DNA from 3 places in the Kitasatospora sp. NPDC059146 genome. Region 2 is predicted to be linked to each of the others. Evidence: riboswitches for the same ligand, from Rfam matches in the RefSeq annotation. Region 2 holds a riboswitch; each other region holds the start of a gene.
The links. Region 2 has a riboswitch for cyclic di-AMP ahead of ACFXPX_RS36035 (NlpC/P60 family protein). Riboswitches for the same ligand answer to the same signal wherever they lie in the genome.

Region 1 (5,413 bases), on a different contig from region 2:
CAGCCGGGAGGAGGCCGAGGACCTCGTCCACCACACGCTGTTCAGCGTGGAGGGCGGGCACGCGGCGGCCGGCGCCCTGCTCGACAAGGGCTGCACGGCGATCGTCTGCGGCAGCGACATGATGGCGCTCGGCGCGATCCGGGCGGTCCGCCAGCGCGGGCTGTCGGTGCCGCAGGACGTCTCGGTGGTCGGCTTCGACGACTCGCCGCTGATCGCCTTCACCGAGCCGCCGTTGACCACCATCCGCCAGCCGGTCGAGGCGATGGCGACGGCGGCGGTGGACGCGCTGCTGGAGGAGGTCGGCGGGAACTCCGCCCAGCGCGGGGAGTTCATGTTCCAGCCGGAGCTGGTGATGCGCGGGTCCACCGGGGCCTGCGCGCGCTGAGAACGGGTGGTCCGGGCGGACCGGGCCGACCGACGGGCCCCGGAGGGCGGTTGCTCTCCGGGGCCCGTCGGCGTGCTGTGCCCGGGGGCGGTCGGTCCGGATCTGTCAGATCGGCCGGTCCGGTCGGCCGGCGGTCGGTCGGACCGGCTGGGTGTACGGGCACGCCGGAGCCCCGGGAGGAGCGGAGGCTCCTCCCGGGGCTCCGGCGTCAGCCGTCGGCGGCCGCGCGGTCCCTGGTCGCTCAGACCCGGCCGGCGAAGTCCGGGGCCCAGTTGGCGACGGTCTGGAGACGGACGCCCGAGCTCGGGTTGGCGGCCTCGACGTACTGGCCGTTGCCGATGTAGATGGCGACGTGGTAGACGCCCGAGTCCTGGCCGTTGTTGGACCAGAACAGCAGGTCGCCCGGCTGCAGGCTGTCCAGCGAGACGTGGGTGCTGGCGGCGGCCTGGTCGGCGGCGACGCGCGGGATGTTGATGCCCGCGGCGCGCAGCGCGGCCTGGGTCAGGCCGGAGCAGTCCCAGCCGCCGTTGCCGGTGCCGCCGTAGACGTACGCCTGGCCGACCTTCGACTGGGCGAAGGAGACCGCGGCGGCCATGCTGCCGGAGGCGGCCGGGGCCGGGGCCGGGGTCTGCGCCTGGGCGGCGGGCTTCGACGCGGGCTTGGTGGCGGACGGCTTCCTCTGGGCGGTCGGCTTGGCGTTCACGGCACCGCCGTTCGAGGCCTGGCCGGCCTTCTTCGAGCGGTCGAACCAGGTGAAGTCCGAGCCGGACTTGGCGGCGGAGCCGTCGGCCTGGGCCGAGGTGCCGTCACCGAAGGTCAGCTGCTGGCCCGGGTAGATGGTGTCCGGGCCCTCGGTCAGGGTGCTGCGGTTGAGGTCGTACAGCCGCTGCCAGCCGCCCTGGACGTTGTGCTTGTCGGCGATCGAGGACAGCCAGTCGCCGTCGACGACGGTGTAGCCGCCGGCCTGGGCCTGCGCCTGGCGCTTCTGGGCCCAGGTGCTGTCGGCGGACGGGGCGGAGGCGGCCGCGGCGTCGTCGGAGGCCTGGGCCTGGTCCTGCGCGGGGGCGGCGGGCTTCGCGGCCGGCTTGCTCGGGGCGGCCGGCTTGGCGGCGGGCTTGGCCGCGGGCTTGGCCGCGGTGGAGCCGGCCGAGGTGTCGACGGTGGGCGCGGCGCCGCCCTTGGTCAGACCGGCCTGGACGGAGCAGACCGGCCAGGCGCCGGGGCCCTGCGAGGCGAGGACCTTCTCGGCGACGGAGATCTGCTGGTCCTTGGTGGCCTGGTCGGCCTGCGGCGCGTAGCTGGTGCCGCCGAAGGCGGCCCAGGTGCTGGAGGTGAACTGGAGGCCGCCGTAGAAGCCGTTGCCGGTGTTGATGCTCCAGTTGCCGCTGCTCTCGCACTGGGCGACCTTGTCCCAGGTGGCGACGGAGGCGGCGTTCGCGGTGCCGGTGGTGAGGCAGGGGACGGTGAGGCCGACGCCGGCGACGCCGAGGGCGGCGATCACGCGACGGGTGCGGCTGGACAGGCGGTTGCCGTTGGAAGGCAGCATGAAGACGCGGTCCTCTCCCACGCCTGCGAGGTGAGCTGTCGGATTCGGGCTGGAGTTGCCCGGCCGCGCTGTGGGCGCGGCTTCACCCCTAGCCCTGGACCGTTCCGGAAAACGGTCCGGGGCGACTTACCTGTGGTTCCCCCGCTCCTGCCGTGATGCGATTTCGCGCTGCCAGGACATCCGACGGCAGGACTCGGCGTCGCGGATGAACTGGGTCCGTGTGGTCACGAACGGGGAGCACGTTAAGCAGACTTAAGTTAAAACTGCAAATACCTGTGATGCGCATCACGGTTTAGTGGAAAACGTCAAATGGGCCGTAATTCATGATCGTAAATGATCGTTTTCCGGCAATATCGCAGCGGATTCTCATAACTGGCTCCGCCTCAGAAAAGAGGTGACGGAGCGTTGGGGCACAAGGGGCGCGCGCCCGAGGCGCGGGGGAGCGGTAGTGAATCGCGCGCTGGGGAACGCGCCCGTCATTCGCCGAGTGTCCATTGACAAATGAGCTGGAAACGGACATTGCGCCGCATTGCCCGCTTAGCGCACCAGCGGGGTGAATCGGAACACGGCGAAAGGGCCCGGAACGAGGTCGTTCCGGGCCCTTTCGGCAGTGCGGGTCCGCCGGCGGTGGCCGACGGGCGTTCAGTGGGTCGTGCTAGCCCTCCACGGGCCCTTCGGCGGCCGCGTGGGCGCGTCGGGAGCCCTCCCCGGCCCCGACGGTGGCCGCGGCCTCCGCCTCCGCCTCGGCGAGCTCCTCCGCCGTCGGCACCGGCAGGGCGGCCAGGTAGGTGGAGGCGATCAGCTGGCCGACCGTTGGGTAGGCGCCCAGCGGCGCGGCCGACGGGCAGCCGGTCTCCTCGGCGGCCGTGGCGAGCAGCTCCGGGTCCGCCTCCGGGCCGATGACGAGCGGGGCCAGGGCCGGGCGCTCGGAGCCGGTCTCCCGGAGGTGGCCGACGGCGGCGGCGACCGAGCCGGGCACGTCGAGCGCGGCGGCGACGACCGGCACGGCCAGTCGGGCGGCCAGCAGCACGCCGGTGATCCCGGCCGCGGCGGCCGCGTCCTCGCCGCCGACGGTGGTCAGGACCACGCCGTCCGCGGCGGTCGCGATGGCGAACAGCCGGGCCCGGTCGGCCCGCGCCAGCCCGGCCTCGGACAGCCGGACGTGGACGGCCTCGGCCAGCAGCGGGTGCGGGCCCAGCGCGTCGGTGACGGTCGCGCCGTACTGGGCGGCGAGGGCGTGAAGCCCGGTCAGGAAGTCGTGCGGGCCCGGGACCAGCGGCACCACCACGGGCGTCGGCAGTCCGGCCTCGGCGGCCGCCTCCAGCAGCTCCGCGACGGTGCGCTCCTGCGGGTCCGCGGCCGCGGCGTCGGCGGCCGGGAGGTAGCCGACCGCGGCCTGGACGCCGGTGTGCTCACTGCGGACGATCGAGAGGAGTTCCTCGACGACCGAACGGGACTCGGGCCCCGCGGTCGCGGGTACGGCGAGCACCAGGGCCGGCGAGCCGGTGCGGATCTCGGGGCGCTCGGGGCGGCGGTGGCGCCCCCGCGCACGGGAACCTGGAGTGCGGACGGGCAGTGGCGCGCCCGGGATGGCTGCGGTGCTCATGCCGGAGATCGTAGGACATCTGCCCGTCAGGCCTGCAGTCGGCTGCCGTACGGGCTTCGGGCGGTCGCGGTGCGGAGGTCGTGCCCCGGCCGCTCCGGTCCGGGGCGATTGCCCACAATCCGGACATTCATCGCCCAAGCCCCGTACGGAGCCCTTCAGTTGCCCTGACGTGTCCCGCGGGGTGGCGCGTTGCACCGGGGTCGCGTGAGATGTCTCACAGCCGCCGGGCGGCCTGACGGAGGGTCACGGGAGGGCGACTCCCGGCATTCGAAGATCAACATTCAGCGGGGAACCGCTCACGGCCGGTTATGGACGAACCGTCGATTCAGTCGCCTATGTCCGTTTACGTACCGTCAGGAGAAGGGTCCGTGAAGAGTTCGCGGCGACCGTCGAAAAGCCTCGTGCACCTGCAATGTCCCGTGCTGATGCACGTGCACTGCGGCTATCATCACGTCAAGTGAGGCGTTGTGCCGGGCCGGTACGGGGCCGGTCCGTTCGTTCGGCGGGTGCCGGGGCGCCGCGCTGGACGACAACTCCGGAGCTCTTCGGGAGACTTCTATGCACGACTCGCAGGACACGCACGGTTCCGACCACGCCCACAACGGGATGGCCGCCGCCGACCTCACGGGGGTGGTCTGGCAGAAGAGCCGGCACAGCAACTCCCAGGGAAACTGCGTCGAGTTCGCGGCCCTGCCGGGCGGCGACGTGGCGATGCGCAACTCCCGCTTCCCGGACGGCCCGGCGCTCATCTACACCCGGGCCGAGATCGCGGCCCTGCTGCTGGGTGCCAAGGACGGGGAGTTCGACCACCTCGCGGTCTGACCGGCCGCTGCTCCACCATCGGGGGGCCGTCGTGGGTGCTGACACCACGACGGCCTTTGTCTTTGTCCGGGCCCGGAGCCGGAGTGCCCGGAGTGGGAGTGCCCGGAGCGGGAGTGTCCGGTGTGGGAGCGCCCGGAGTGGGAGCGGGCAGCCGCCTTCGGCGCACTGATCACGTCCCGGCCCGGCGCGCGGGCGGGCCGGAGGTCCCGGGGTGTGGTCCTCCCGGGTCGTTCCTCGGCCGGCCTGGGCCACGGGGCGGGCCCTAGGCCGAGCGCCGGTGCCGTCCACCGATCTCGACCCGGCCGGCCGGCGCGGTGCCGTCGAGCAGGGTGGCGTCCAGTCCGTTGCCGCAGCCGGTCTCCGCCTCGAACACGGCCCAGACCACCTTGCCGCTGCCCAACGGGTGCCAGCCCCAGGAGCGGCTGAACGACTCCACCAGGTGCAGTCCGCGGCCCGATTCGGCGACGAAGTCCGCCTCCCGGGCCACCGGGCCGGCACTGCTCGGGTCGCTCACCGCGCAGACCACCTGGGGGGCGCGGTGCACCAGGCTTATTCGGATCGGCAGCCGCCCTTCCGGGGTCGGCTGTATGGGAAAGTCGTACTCGCCCAGGGCGTCGCCCGAGGGGTCGGGCCGTGCGCCGATCGCATGCCGGAGCGCGTTGGTCACGAGTTCCGAGGCCACCAGGGCGACGTCGTCGAACAGCTCCATCAGGCCCCAGCGCTGGAGCGAGGCCCGGGCGAAGTCGCGTGCGGTTCTCACGGCTTCGAAGCGAGGAGCGAGCGTACAGGTGACCACATGGGGGTCAACTGCCAAAGCCGTACCGGTGCTCATGAAGAGCTCCTCCCATAAGGGGGCGGACACGGCTGGACCCGCCGGGGTCATGCCGGTCACCTCCGACTCGCTCGGCCGCTCGGCCGCCCCCTCGACCAGGCGCGCGCGCACTCGAACGCCCGATGGCGCGGGGGACGCCGTCGGGCCGGTGCACGGAGTCGCGCGTGGGGTCGACGCGGAGCCCGCGGGATTGCCAGGGATGTGCAGGTGCACGTGCACCAT
Region 2 (5,413 bases):
TCGGCCTGCCGGTCGACGGCCCGCCCGCCCGGCGGCGGCGGGGCCACCGGGGGCAGCGACAGCTGGGCCAGTCCGCCGGCCGCCAGCAGCAACGCACCGCGCCGGGACAGCACCCGGCGCGCGGGGTCTATCGGGTGGGGGCCGTCCGGCCCGGAGGGCGTCGCGCTCAGAGCCGGACCACTCCCGAGACCGGCATCGCGTTGACGCTCTCGTACCGGACCTTGGCACCGGGGTACGGGGCGTGCACCATCACGCCGCCGCCGGCGTACATCCCGACGTGGTGCATGTCCCGGTAGAAGATCACCAGGTCTCCCGGCCGCGCTTCGGAGAGGCTGATCCGCTGCCCGGCGTACGCCTGGGCCTGCGAGGTCCGCGGCAGGGTCACTCCGGCCTGCCGCCAGCTGTAGTACATCAGACCGGAACAGTCGAAGGCACGCGGCCCGGTGGATCCGTAGACGTAGGGCGAGCCGACCATCCGCACCGCGGCGGCCAGCGCGGCCGCCCCGCGCTCGGAGGCGGCCGGGGCGTTGCCGAGGTCCAGCCGGTCGGTACCGCGGGTGGCGCGCTGCTCGGCCTCCCGGGCGTCCTGGGCGACCATCCGGTTCCGCTCGACGGCGCCCAGGCTGTTGAGCAGCTTCTGCGCCTTGGCGAGGCGCTGCTGGATCTGCTGCTTGTTCTCGGCGAGCGAGCGGCGGGCCTCGTCCAGTTCGGCGAGCTTGGCGGCGGTCTCGGTGCGCCGCTGGTCGAGCCGGCGCTGACGGGTGACCAGCTCGTGCAGGGTCTCCTGCTGGCGCTCGGCGGCCTGGCCGAGGGTGCGGGCGCGGGTGAGGTAGGCCTCCGGGTCGCTGGAGAGCATCAGCTGGGCGGTCTGGGTCATCCCGCCGCCCCGGTACTCGGCCCCGGCGACCGTGGCGAGGTCCCCGCGCAGCTCGTTGAGCTGCTCCTGGGCGGCGGCGACCTCGCCCTGGAGGATCGTGGTCTCGCCCAGCAGCCGCTTCTGCGCCTCCTGCGCGGCGTTGTACTTCTCCGAGGCCTGTTCGGCCTCGTCGTACAGCTGCTCGACCTGGGCCTTGACGTCCTTGCGGTCGGGCGCGTCCGGCGCCCCGGGGGCGGCCTGGGCGCTGCCGGCGGTCGCCACACCCAGGGCCGTGGTGGCGGCCGCGGTCAGTACCAGCGCACGGGCGAGCAGTTGGGAACGACGGTGCACGGGCATGCGGCAACGGCTCCAGTCCTGCGGCGCGGCCCCGCGGCCGCGCCCCGGTGGGCGGCCGTCGAGCGGGAGTCCGGTGGCAGACGTTAGCGAGTCCGGGCAAGTGAGTCCAAACCCCTACCGACCCGAATATTTGACCCCTAATCGGACACCAGGTCGAGCCGCCGGAAAAGCCGCAGGCCCGGCCCTCCGTGACGGAGGACCGGGCCCGTGAACGCGTGGCCGGGGATCAGACCCGCACGATGGAGGCCAGCGGCATGTTGGAGACGGCCTCGTAGCGCACCGACGCACCCGGCTTGGGAGCGTGCAGCACCTGGCCGTTGCCCGCGTAGATGCCGACGTGGTGGGCGTCGCCGTAGAAGATCAGCATGTCGCCGGGCTGGGCCTGGGAGATGTCCGAGCCGATCCGGGTGCCGGCGCCGGCCTGCTCCTGCGAGGTGCGCGGCAGCGACACCCCGGCCTGGTTGAACGCCCAGACCATCAGGCCGGAGCAGTCGAAGGAGCTGGGGCCGGTGGCGCCCCAGACGTACGGGCTGCCGACCTTGGTGGCGGCGGCGGCCAGCGCGGCGGCACCGTGCGAACTGCCCGGGGCGATCTTGACCGGCGCGGCGGTGGAGCCCGAGCCGAGGTCGCTGCGGCTGCTGTCGCGCGAGGCGCGGTCCGGGGCGGCGGCCTTCGCGGCGGCGTCCGCCTTGGCCTTGGCGTCGGCGGCGGCCTTGTCCTCGGCCGCCTTGATCGCCTGGCGCTCCTGCTCGGTCAGCGTGTTGAGCAGGTCCTGGGCGGCCTTGAGCTTGTTCTGGACCTCGTCCTTGGAGGCCTTCAGCTGCTGGGTCGTGGACTCCAGCTCGCCGAGCTTGCCCTGGGCCTCGGTGCGGTCCTGGTCCAGCTTGCGCTGCTGGTCCTGGAGCTGCTTGAGCTGGTTCTTCTGGGTGCTGCCCGCCTGGTTCAGCGCGCCGGCCTGGTTGAGGAAGTTGTCCGGGCTGGAGGAGAACATCAGCTGGACCGTCGGGGATATGCCCCCGTTGCGGTACTGCTCGCCGGCGATCTCGGCCAGGCCGCCCTGGAGGTCGGTCACCTGGGCCTGCTGGCGGGCCACCTGGTCCTGGAGGCCGGAGACCTGCTTCTCCAGCTCCTGCTGCTTCTCCTGCGCGGCGTTGTACTTCTCGGTCGCCTGCTCGGCCTGCTCGTTGAGCTGGTCGACCTGCTCCTTGACCTGGTCCTTGGTCGGCTGCGGGTCGGCGTGCGCGCCGGACTGCGCGGAGAGCGCGACGGCGGCGGCGGCGAAACCGGTCAGGATCGAGACGCGGGTACGGCTGGCGGGCTTGGGACGACGATGGGACGCCACGAAGGCGGACTCCTTCTTCCTACGCCGCCTACCGGGTGAGCTGACGGGTTCGGGCCGGAAGCATGCCCTACGACGCCTCACCGGCCTCACCTACGGCCGACCTGGCGCCGATTCACCCCGGAGGAACGTGTGGTTCCCCGGCTCCGCTCCACAGCGCCCCCGACTACTGGGCTCCCCTGTCGGGCAGTCGCTTCGACCTGCCCCGCTGTTTCGCGAACTCGGCGGTAACCACCGCCGCCACCCAGGCTGGGTGATCGACTGTGCGGTGGTTCGGAGCACGACCCTAGTAACTGAACCGTGATCCGTTCAAATCCTTGTCAGAAAAAAGACGGAAGATTACCCATGTTCTTTTGTGAAAATGACTGATGGTGATCACCGGCGCACGCAAAGCTGATCGACTCTCACCCTCCGGCCCGCCCGGTCCGCAAACCCGGAGCGCCACCCCCGACCGGAGGTGGCGCGGATCACAGGGCCGGAACCGGCCCCTCGGGGAGGTACCGGAGCGTCAGATCCGGCGGATCGTGTTGATCGACATCGCGTCGGCCTTCATCACCTTCACCACGTCACCGGTGTGCGGCGCGTGGACCACCATGCCGTTGCCGATGTACATCCCGACGTGGTGCATGTCGCCGCCGTAGATCACCAGGTCACCCGGCTGGGCGGTGGCCAGCGTCACGGCGGTCCCGATGTGGCCCTGCTCCTGCGAGGTGCGCGGCAGCGAGACGCCGGCCTGGCCGTACGCCCAGACCATCAGGCCCGAGCAGTCGAAGGTGGAGGGCCCGGTGGCGCCCCACACGTACGGCGAACCCTGCTTGCTCATCGCCTTGGCCACCGCCACGGCGGCGTAGCCGCTGGCCGGCGGCAGGTTGCTGAGGTCGACCCGGTCGGCGCCGCGGGAGGCGCGGTCGTCCTGCTGCTGCTGGGCCCGGAGCGCGGCCCGGTCGGCGGCGCTGAGCGAGTTCAGCAGGTCCTGGGCGGTCTTCAACTTGGTGTTGACGTCCGCCTTGGCCTGGTTGAGGTCCTTGGTGGTGGAGTCCAGGGAGGCGAGCACGGCGGCCGCCTCGGCCTTCTCCTGGTCCAGCCGGCGCTGCTGGTCGAGCAGGCCCTTGAGCGCCTCGGTCTGGGTGGTGCTGGCCTGCTGGACGCTCGACGCCTTGTCCAGGTAGCCGGACGGGTCGGAGGAGAGCATCAGCTGGACGGACGGGTCGATGCCGCCGGTGCGGTACTGCTCGCCCGCGACCTGGGCCAGGCCCACCTGGAGCTGGCTCATCTGGTCCTGGCTGCGGGCCACCTGGTCCTGGAGCTGGTCGGCCTGCTTGCGGAGCTGGTCGGAGCGCTCCTTGGCGCCGTTGTACTTCTCGGCCGCCTGCTCCTGCTCCTGCTGGAGCTGGTCGATCTGCGCCTTGACGTCACTCTTGTTCGGCTGCGGCGCGGCATGCGCGGCGACCTGGGCGGAGAGGGCGACCGCGGTCGCAGCAGCAGCGGTGAGCACGGAGACCCGCGCGCGGCTCGGCTGCTTGGGACGGCGGTGGGAGGCCAAGGGACCGGCTCCTTCTTCCATCGGACTCACCTGATCAGGTGAGATTCCGGAAAATAGGTTTGACGCCAGACCCTAGTGAAGATCTACCCGTTTTGCCACTCCCCCGAAGGCGTGAACTCCGGTTCCCCCACTGACTTCACCGGATCCGCACACCCGCACGGAAGCCCCACTGACCTGCCGTCACAGCCCCCATCCCGACTCCGACCCGGCTCGGGGCCGGCTCAGGGCCGGGCCAGCCGGTTCAGCAGCAGCACCGAGGCCACCGGGCGCGCACCCGCCTTCCGCACGCCCTCCGCGACCTCCCGGTCGGTGGAGACCACCACCACCGGACGGCCCTGCGGCTCGGCCCGGACCAGACGGCGGATCAGCTCGTCCGCGGTCTCGCCGGTCCGGCTGAACCGTACCCGCACCCCGCGCGGCGGCGCCATGATGACCGGTACGTCCAGGTCCTGCCCGTCGAACACACAGGTGACCTCCGCCTGGGTGCGCTGGGCCAGCATCGCCAGCCCGCCCAGCAGCCGGATCCGCTGCTGCTCCAGCGGCAGCGCCGGGTACCCGGTCTTGGTCACGTTGTAGCCGTCCACCACCAGGTGCACCTGGGGGATCGCCAGCAACTGGTCCAGCAGCGCCGGGTCGTCCTCGGCCAGGCCGCGCCGGGCCACGTCGTGCGGCGAGGCCGACCCCGGCACCACCGCCTCCACCAGGTCCGCCGGGCGGAGCTGGGAGACCGGCAGCGCCAGCTCCCGCTGGAGGCCCTGCGCCGACTGCAGCACGGTGTCCAGCAGCAGCCGCAGCCGCATGTCCTCGACGCTGCGGCCCTCCCGGGCCGAGCGGCGGCCCTGCTCGACCGCGGTCTCCAGTTCGGACACCCGGTGCCGCAGCCGCCGCGCCTCGGACTCGGCCGCGCTGCGCTCCCCGGTGGCCTGCGCCCGCGCCGCCTCCAGCTCCCCGGTCACCCGCCGGGTCTCGGCCTGCGCCCGCCGGGTGTCGCTCTCCAGCGACCGCACCTTCTTGCGCAGCGACTCGGCCTCCCGCCGGACGCCCTCGAACTCCGCGCGCTGGCGGTCCAGGTCCGCCCGCGCCGCGGCCCGCACCTCGGCCAGCTCGGCCTGGAGCTTCTCCACCTGCCGGGCGGCCTCCGCCGCCGCGTCCTCGGCGCCGGCCCGCTCGGCCTCCTCGCCCGCCTCGGCGACCAGTCGGCTCCAGCCGGGCGAGCGCACCAGGTAGGCGGCGGCCGCGACGTCCATCGGATCGGCGGCGCCGGGGACGGTGCCCGACTCCAGCGCCTTCACCAGGTCCGGCTGGCCCAGCCGCAGCC
Region 3 (5,413 bases), on a different contig from region 2:
AGACGCCGACCACGGGGCAGCCCGGCCGGTCGAGTTCGGAGGCGAGGTCCTCGGCGATGCCGACGTGGGTGTCGGCGATCAGCATCCCGGCGGTGCCGGCCGCGGTGAACCGGCGGGCGAGGTCGGCCCCCGAACCGCCCGCGAGTACCGCGATGACGACGACTGCTCCGCTGACCGTCATTGGTCCAGCTCCTCCCTGCGGGCGACACCGCACCGGCGCCCGCGCGTACTTCGGAGGATCGTAGGCAGGTCCTGACCCTCCGCAACAGGGATTACCCCTCAGGTGACCAGGCTCACGCCTGCCGCCCGGCCAAGAGCTGGCCAAGGCCCGTCCACGCACCGTCCACGGGCCGTCCACGGAGTGTCGGCGTTCCGCTCGCGCGCCGGTCACGGACGGTTCGCGCGGCGGTGGCCTCCGGCCGGCCGCGGGGGCGCGTGCGCCGGTGGTCCGGGCCCCTCCGGTCCAGCGGTTACGGTCGACCCATGCCAGCTCAGCCCGAGGGCGCCCAGCCCGCCGCCCAGCCCGACCCGCAGCTCTTCACCTGGGAGTTCGCCGCAGACCCGTACCCCGCCTACGCCTGGCTGCGCGAGCACGCCCCGGTGCACCGCACCACGCTGCCGAGCGGGGTGGAGGCCTGGCTGGTGACGCGCTACGCGGACGCCCGGCAGGCGCTCGCGGACGGCCGGCTCTCGAAGAACCCGGCGCACCACAGCGGGCAGGCGCACCGCACCGGCCGGGTGGGCATCCCGGGGGAGCGGCAGGCGGACCTGATGACCCACCTGCTGAACATCGACCCGCCGGACCACACCCGGCTGCGCCGCCTGGTGTCGAAGGCGTTCACGCCGCGCCGGGTGGCGGAGTTCGAGCCGCGGGTGCAGCAGCTCACCGACCGGCTGATCGACGGCTTCGCGCAGCGCGGTTCGGCGGACCTGATCCACGAGTTCGCGTTCCCGCTCCCCATCTACGCGATCTGCGACATGCTCGGCGTTCCCTCCGAGGACCAGGACGACTTCCGGGACTGGGCCGGAATGATGATCCGGCACGGGGGCGGCCAACGCGGCGGCGTGGGGCGGGCGGTGAAGCGGATGCGGGCGTACCTGCTGGAGCTGATCCACCGCAAGCGGGCGGACCTCGGGGACGACCTGATCTCCGGCCTGATCCGGGCGAGCGACCACGGCGAGCACCTGACCGAGAACGAGGCCGCCGCGATGGCCTTCATCCTCCTCTTCGCCGGGTTCGAGACGACGGTGAACCTGATCGGCAACGGGACGTACGCGCTGCTGCGCAATCCCGGGCAGCGGGCCCTGCTGCAGGAGTCGGTGGCCCGCGGCGAGACCGCGCTGCTGGAGACCGGGATCGAGGAACTCCTGCGCTACGACGGGCCGGTGGAGTTGGCGACCTGGCGGTTCGCGACCGCTCCGCTGACCATCGGCGGGGTGGAGATCCCGGTCGGGGACCCGGTGCTGGTGGTGCTGGCGGCGGCGGACCGCGATCCGGCCAGGTTCTCCGACGAGAACACCCTCGACCTGGCCCGGAGCGACAACCCGCACCTGGGGTTCGGGCACGGCATCCACTACTGCATCGGAGCCCCGCTGGCCCGGCTGGAGGGGCGGTCCGCGCTGGCCACGCTGCTTTCCCGGCTGCCGGATCTGCGGCTGGCCGAAAGCCCGGAGAATCTGCGCTGGCGGGGTGGCCTGATCATGCGTGGATTGCGCGAACTTCCGGTCGAATTCAGTCCGGAGCCCCGGTCGCCGCACAGTCGTCCTGAGGCCACGACACGCTGACGAAGCATCCGGAACCGGCCACCGGCGGTGGTATGAACGCTCATCAAACCGGACAAAGCCCCGCCGTTGGTAGGCGATCGAACACGGGCCGTAATTCTTGTGTGATGTCGGTGATATGAGCTTGTGATTCGTCTGAGGATCTGTCTAGTCTCCGTGGAGTTCGCAGCTGCGGACCTCGTGCGCGGACGCCGAATCCTGCCCGCCGCGTCACGGGAAACCGACCAGAACCCTGGGCAGGGGCGGGGGAACCAGGTTTGTTGCCGTTCCTCCACGGCTCGGGGTGAAGCCGCCCGCGCGGAATCGATTCCGCAGACGGCGGCCGGGCCACCTCCCGGTCCGAACCCGACAGCTCACCTCGCAGGCGTGCGGAGAGGGACCTTCATGCTGTTCGTTGGAACCGGCCGTCATCGCCGTCGCACCCAGGCCGAGAAGGCCATCGCCGTCGCCGGTGTGGCCGGCGTCGGACTCGCACTGCCGCTCCTCTCCGCCACCGGCGCCTCCGCCGCCCCGGCCTCCGTCTGGGACTCCGTCGCCCAGTGCGAGAGCGGCGGCAACTGGAGCATCAACACCGGCAACGGCTTCTCCGGCGGCCTCCAGTTCACCCCCAGCACCTGGAAGGCGTACGGCGGCACCGCGTACGCGGCGCAGGCCAACCAGGCCAGCAAGGGGCAGCAGATCGCCGTCGCCGAGAAGGTCCTCGCCTCGCAGGGCCCCGGCGCCTGGCCGGTCTGCTCCCAGAAGGCGGGCCTGAGCAAGGGCGGCGCCCCGGCCCAGGTGGACACCTCCTCGGACGCCAAGCCGCAGAAGCAGCAGGCCCAGAAGCAGGCACCCAAGCAGCAGGCCCCCAAGGCCGCCGCCAAGCCCGCCCAGCCGAAGCCGGTCCAGCAGTACGCGCCGAAGCACGCCGCGCCGAAGCAGGCCGAGCAGCCCGCCGCCCCGTCGGCGCAGCAGTACGCCCCCAAGCACGCCGCCCCGCGGGCCGCGCAGGCCCCGGCCGCCACGACCGGCCACGACTACACCGTCCGGGACGGTGACACCCTGTCGGGCATCGCCACCGCCCAGGGCGTGTCCGGCGGCTGGCAGGCGCTCTACGACGGCAACCGCACCACGGTCGGCGGCAACCCGGACATGATCGTGCCCGGCCAGGTCCTGCACCTGGGCTGAGCCGGACCGTTCCACGGAGAACGACACGCTGGACACGTAGGGGGCCGCGCCCGGCGGCCCCCTACGTCCGCGTTCGCCCGCCCCGATGGACGCCCCGGTGGGACGCACCGGGACGAGCAGGTGAACTACCGGTGGGTAGCCGGGCCACACGGTGAGACGCAGCCCGGGCCGAGGTGGCCCCGGGAGCCCGGGCGGTTAGGCTCTGGTCGTAACGACTCCGCAATCGTCCGGCCGACAGCACCACCCGCAGCCGGACCCTGCTTCCGCAAGGAGATGCTTCGTGCCGTCCATCGATGTCGTCGTAGCCCGTGAAATCCTCGACTCCCGCGGCAACCCCACGGTCGAGGTCGAGGTCGGCCTCGACGACGGCAGCACGGGTCGTGCCGCTGTTCCGTCGGGTGCCTCGACCGGCGCCTTCGAGGCGCTCGAACTGCGCGACGGCGACAAGAACCGCTACTTCGGCAAGGGCGTGGAGAAGGCCGTCCTGGCCGTCATCGAGCAGATCGGCCCGGAGCTGGTCGGCTACGACGCCACCGAGCAGCGCCTGATCGACCAGGCCATGCTCGACCTGGACGCCACCCCGGACAAGTCCTCGCTCGGCGCCAACGCCATCCTGGGCGTCTCGCTGGCCGTCGCGCACGCCGCCTCCGAGGCCAGCGACCTGCCGCTGTTCCGCTACCTGGGCGGCCCGAACGCCCACGTCCTGCCGGTCCCGATGATGAACATCCTCAACGGCGGCTCGCACGCGGACTCCAACGTCGACATCCAGGAGTTCATGATCGCTCCGATCGGCGCGGAGTCCTTCTCCGAGGCCGTCCGCTGGGGCGTCGAGGTCTACCACACCCTCAAGGGCGTGCTGAAGGAGCGCGGCCTGTCCACCGGCCTCGGCGACGAGGGCGGCTTCGCGCCGAACCTGGACAGCAACCGCGAGGCCCTGGACCTCATCACCGAGGCCATCCAGAAGGCCGGCTACGTGCCCGGCCGCGACATCGCGCTGGCCCTGGACGTCGCCGCCTCCGAGTTCTTCCAGGACGGCGCCTACCAGTTCGAGGGCAAGGCCCTGTCGGCCGCCGAGCTCATCGAGTACTACGCCGAGCTGGTCGCCTCCTACCCGCTGGTCTCCATCGAGGACCCGCTGGACGAGTCGGACTGGGACGGCTGGAAGGCCATGACCGTCAAGCTGGGCGACAAGGTCCAGCTGGTCGGCGACGACCTGTTCGTCACCAACCCGGCCCGCCTGGCCAAGGGCATCGAGACCGGCACCGCCAACGCGCTGCTGGTGAAGGTGAACCAGATCGGCTCGCTGACCGAGACCCTGGACGCCGTCGAGCTGGCCCAGCGCAACGGCTACCGCTGCATGATGTCGCACCGCTCCGGCGAGACCGAGGACGTCACCATCGCCGACCTGGCCGTCGCCACCAACTGCGGCCAGATCAAGACCGGTGCCCCGGCCCGCTCCGAGCGCGTCGCCAAGTACAACCAGCTGCTGCGCATCGAGGAGATCCTCGACGACGCCGCCGAGTACGCCGGCCGCGGCGCCTTCCCGCGGTTCAAGCACGAGGGCTGAGCGCGCCCGGGCCGGGCGGCGTCCGGCCCGGATCCCGGGGGCCCGAGGCCCCCGGTAGCGCACGCCTGACCGGTGCCCCGCCGCTCACCCCGTAGGGTGGACGGCGGGGCACCGTCGCGACCAGGAGGGGATACGGGAGATGGCTGGCTGGAGGATCCCGGGCTTGGCGGCCCGGCCTCGGTTCACGAGCCGGGCGACCGTCCTCGTCCTGGTGCTCTGCTCGCTGGTGGCGATCCTGGCCTACCCCACGCGGCAGTTCATCTCCCAGCGCGCCGAGATCTCCGCCCAGCGGGCGAAGGCCGACCACGCGCGCCAGCAGGTCGACCAGCTGCGCCGGGACAAGGCGCGCTGGCAGGACCCGGAGTACGTCAAGGCGCAGGCCCGCGCCCGGCTGCACTACGCGGTGCCGGGGGAGACCCCGTACATCGCGGTGGACCCGGCCGGGCCGGCCGCCCGGCCCTCCGCGCCGGCCGGTTCGGCCGCCGCCGCCGACGCGGCCGCCGGCCCGGCGAAGGCCGACAAGCCCTGGTACACCAGCATCTGGGACTCGGTGGACGCCGCCGACACCGTCGCGCTGGCCCCCGCCGCACCCCGTCCGCTCCCCCCGTCCTCCGTTGGAGACCCCACCCCCCATGACCACTGAGAACCACCCCGCCGTCTCCGACGCCGACGTCGCGGCCATCGCCGCCCAGCTCGGCCGGGTGCCGCGCGGCCTGCGCGGTGTGGCGCACCGCTGCCCCTGCGGCAACCCCGACGTCGTGGAGACGGCCCCCCGGCTGCCGGACGGCACGCCGTTCCCGACGCTGTACTACCTGACCTGCCCCAAGGCCGCCTCGCTGATCGGCACCCTGGAGGCGGAGGGCGTGATGAAGGACCAGACGGCCCGGCTCGCCGAGG

Region 1: it holds a riboswitch for cyclic di-AMP, as region 2 does, so the genes downstream of both, ACFXPX_RS30905 (transglycosylase family protein) here and ACFXPX_RS36035 (NlpC/P60 family protein) in region 2, are expected to answer to the same signal.
Region 3: it holds a riboswitch for cyclic di-AMP, as region 2 does, so the genes downstream of both, ACFXPX_RS38415 (transglycosylase family protein) here and ACFXPX_RS36035 (NlpC/P60 family protein) in region 2, are expected to answer to the same signal.

Annotation. Positions count from the first base shown of each region.
Region 1 covers NZ_JBHZCY010000093.1:19,283-24,695, forward strand. The annotation lists gene ACFXPX_RS30900 (LacI family DNA-binding transcriptional regulator) at 1-385, shown strand, start outside; gene ACFXPX_RS30905 (transglycosylase family protein) at 627-1,931, opposite strand; cyclic di-AMP (ydaO/yuaA leader) riboswitch at 1,939-2,109, opposite strand; gene ACFXPX_RS30910 (hypothetical protein) at 2,587-3,537, opposite strand; gene ACFXPX_RS30915 (DUF397 domain-containing protein) at 4,096-4,359, shown strand; gene ACFXPX_RS30920 (ATP-binding protein) at 4,622-5,191, opposite strand.
Region 2 covers NZ_JBHZCY010000130.1:10,774-16,186, reverse strand. The annotation lists gene ACFXPX_RS36045 (hypothetical protein) at 1-113, opposite strand, end outside; gene ACFXPX_RS36040 (NlpC/P60 family protein) at 167-1,213, opposite strand; gene ACFXPX_RS36035 (NlpC/P60 family protein) at 1,440-2,555, opposite strand; cyclic di-AMP (ydaO/yuaA leader) riboswitch at 2,566-2,721, opposite strand; gene ACFXPX_RS36030 (NlpC/P60 family protein) at 3,061-4,095, opposite strand; gene ACFXPX_RS36025 (NYN domain-containing protein) at 4,317-5,413, opposite strand, start outside.
Region 3 covers NZ_JBHZCY010000152.1:6,072-11,484, reverse strand. The annotation lists gene ACFXPX_RS38425 (SDR family NAD(P)-dependent oxidoreductase) at 1-181, opposite strand, end outside; gene ACFXPX_RS38420 (cytochrome P450) at 484-1,785, shown strand; cyclic di-AMP (ydaO/yuaA leader) riboswitch at 1,995-2,165, shown strand; gene ACFXPX_RS38415 (transglycosylase family protein) at 2,167-2,949, shown strand; gene eno (phosphopyruvate hydratase) at 3,230-4,516, shown strand; gene ACFXPX_RS38405 (septum formation initiator family protein) at 4,680-5,159, shown strand; partial or broken gene ACFXPX_RS38400 (DUF501 domain-containing protein) at 5,131-5,413, shown strand, end outside.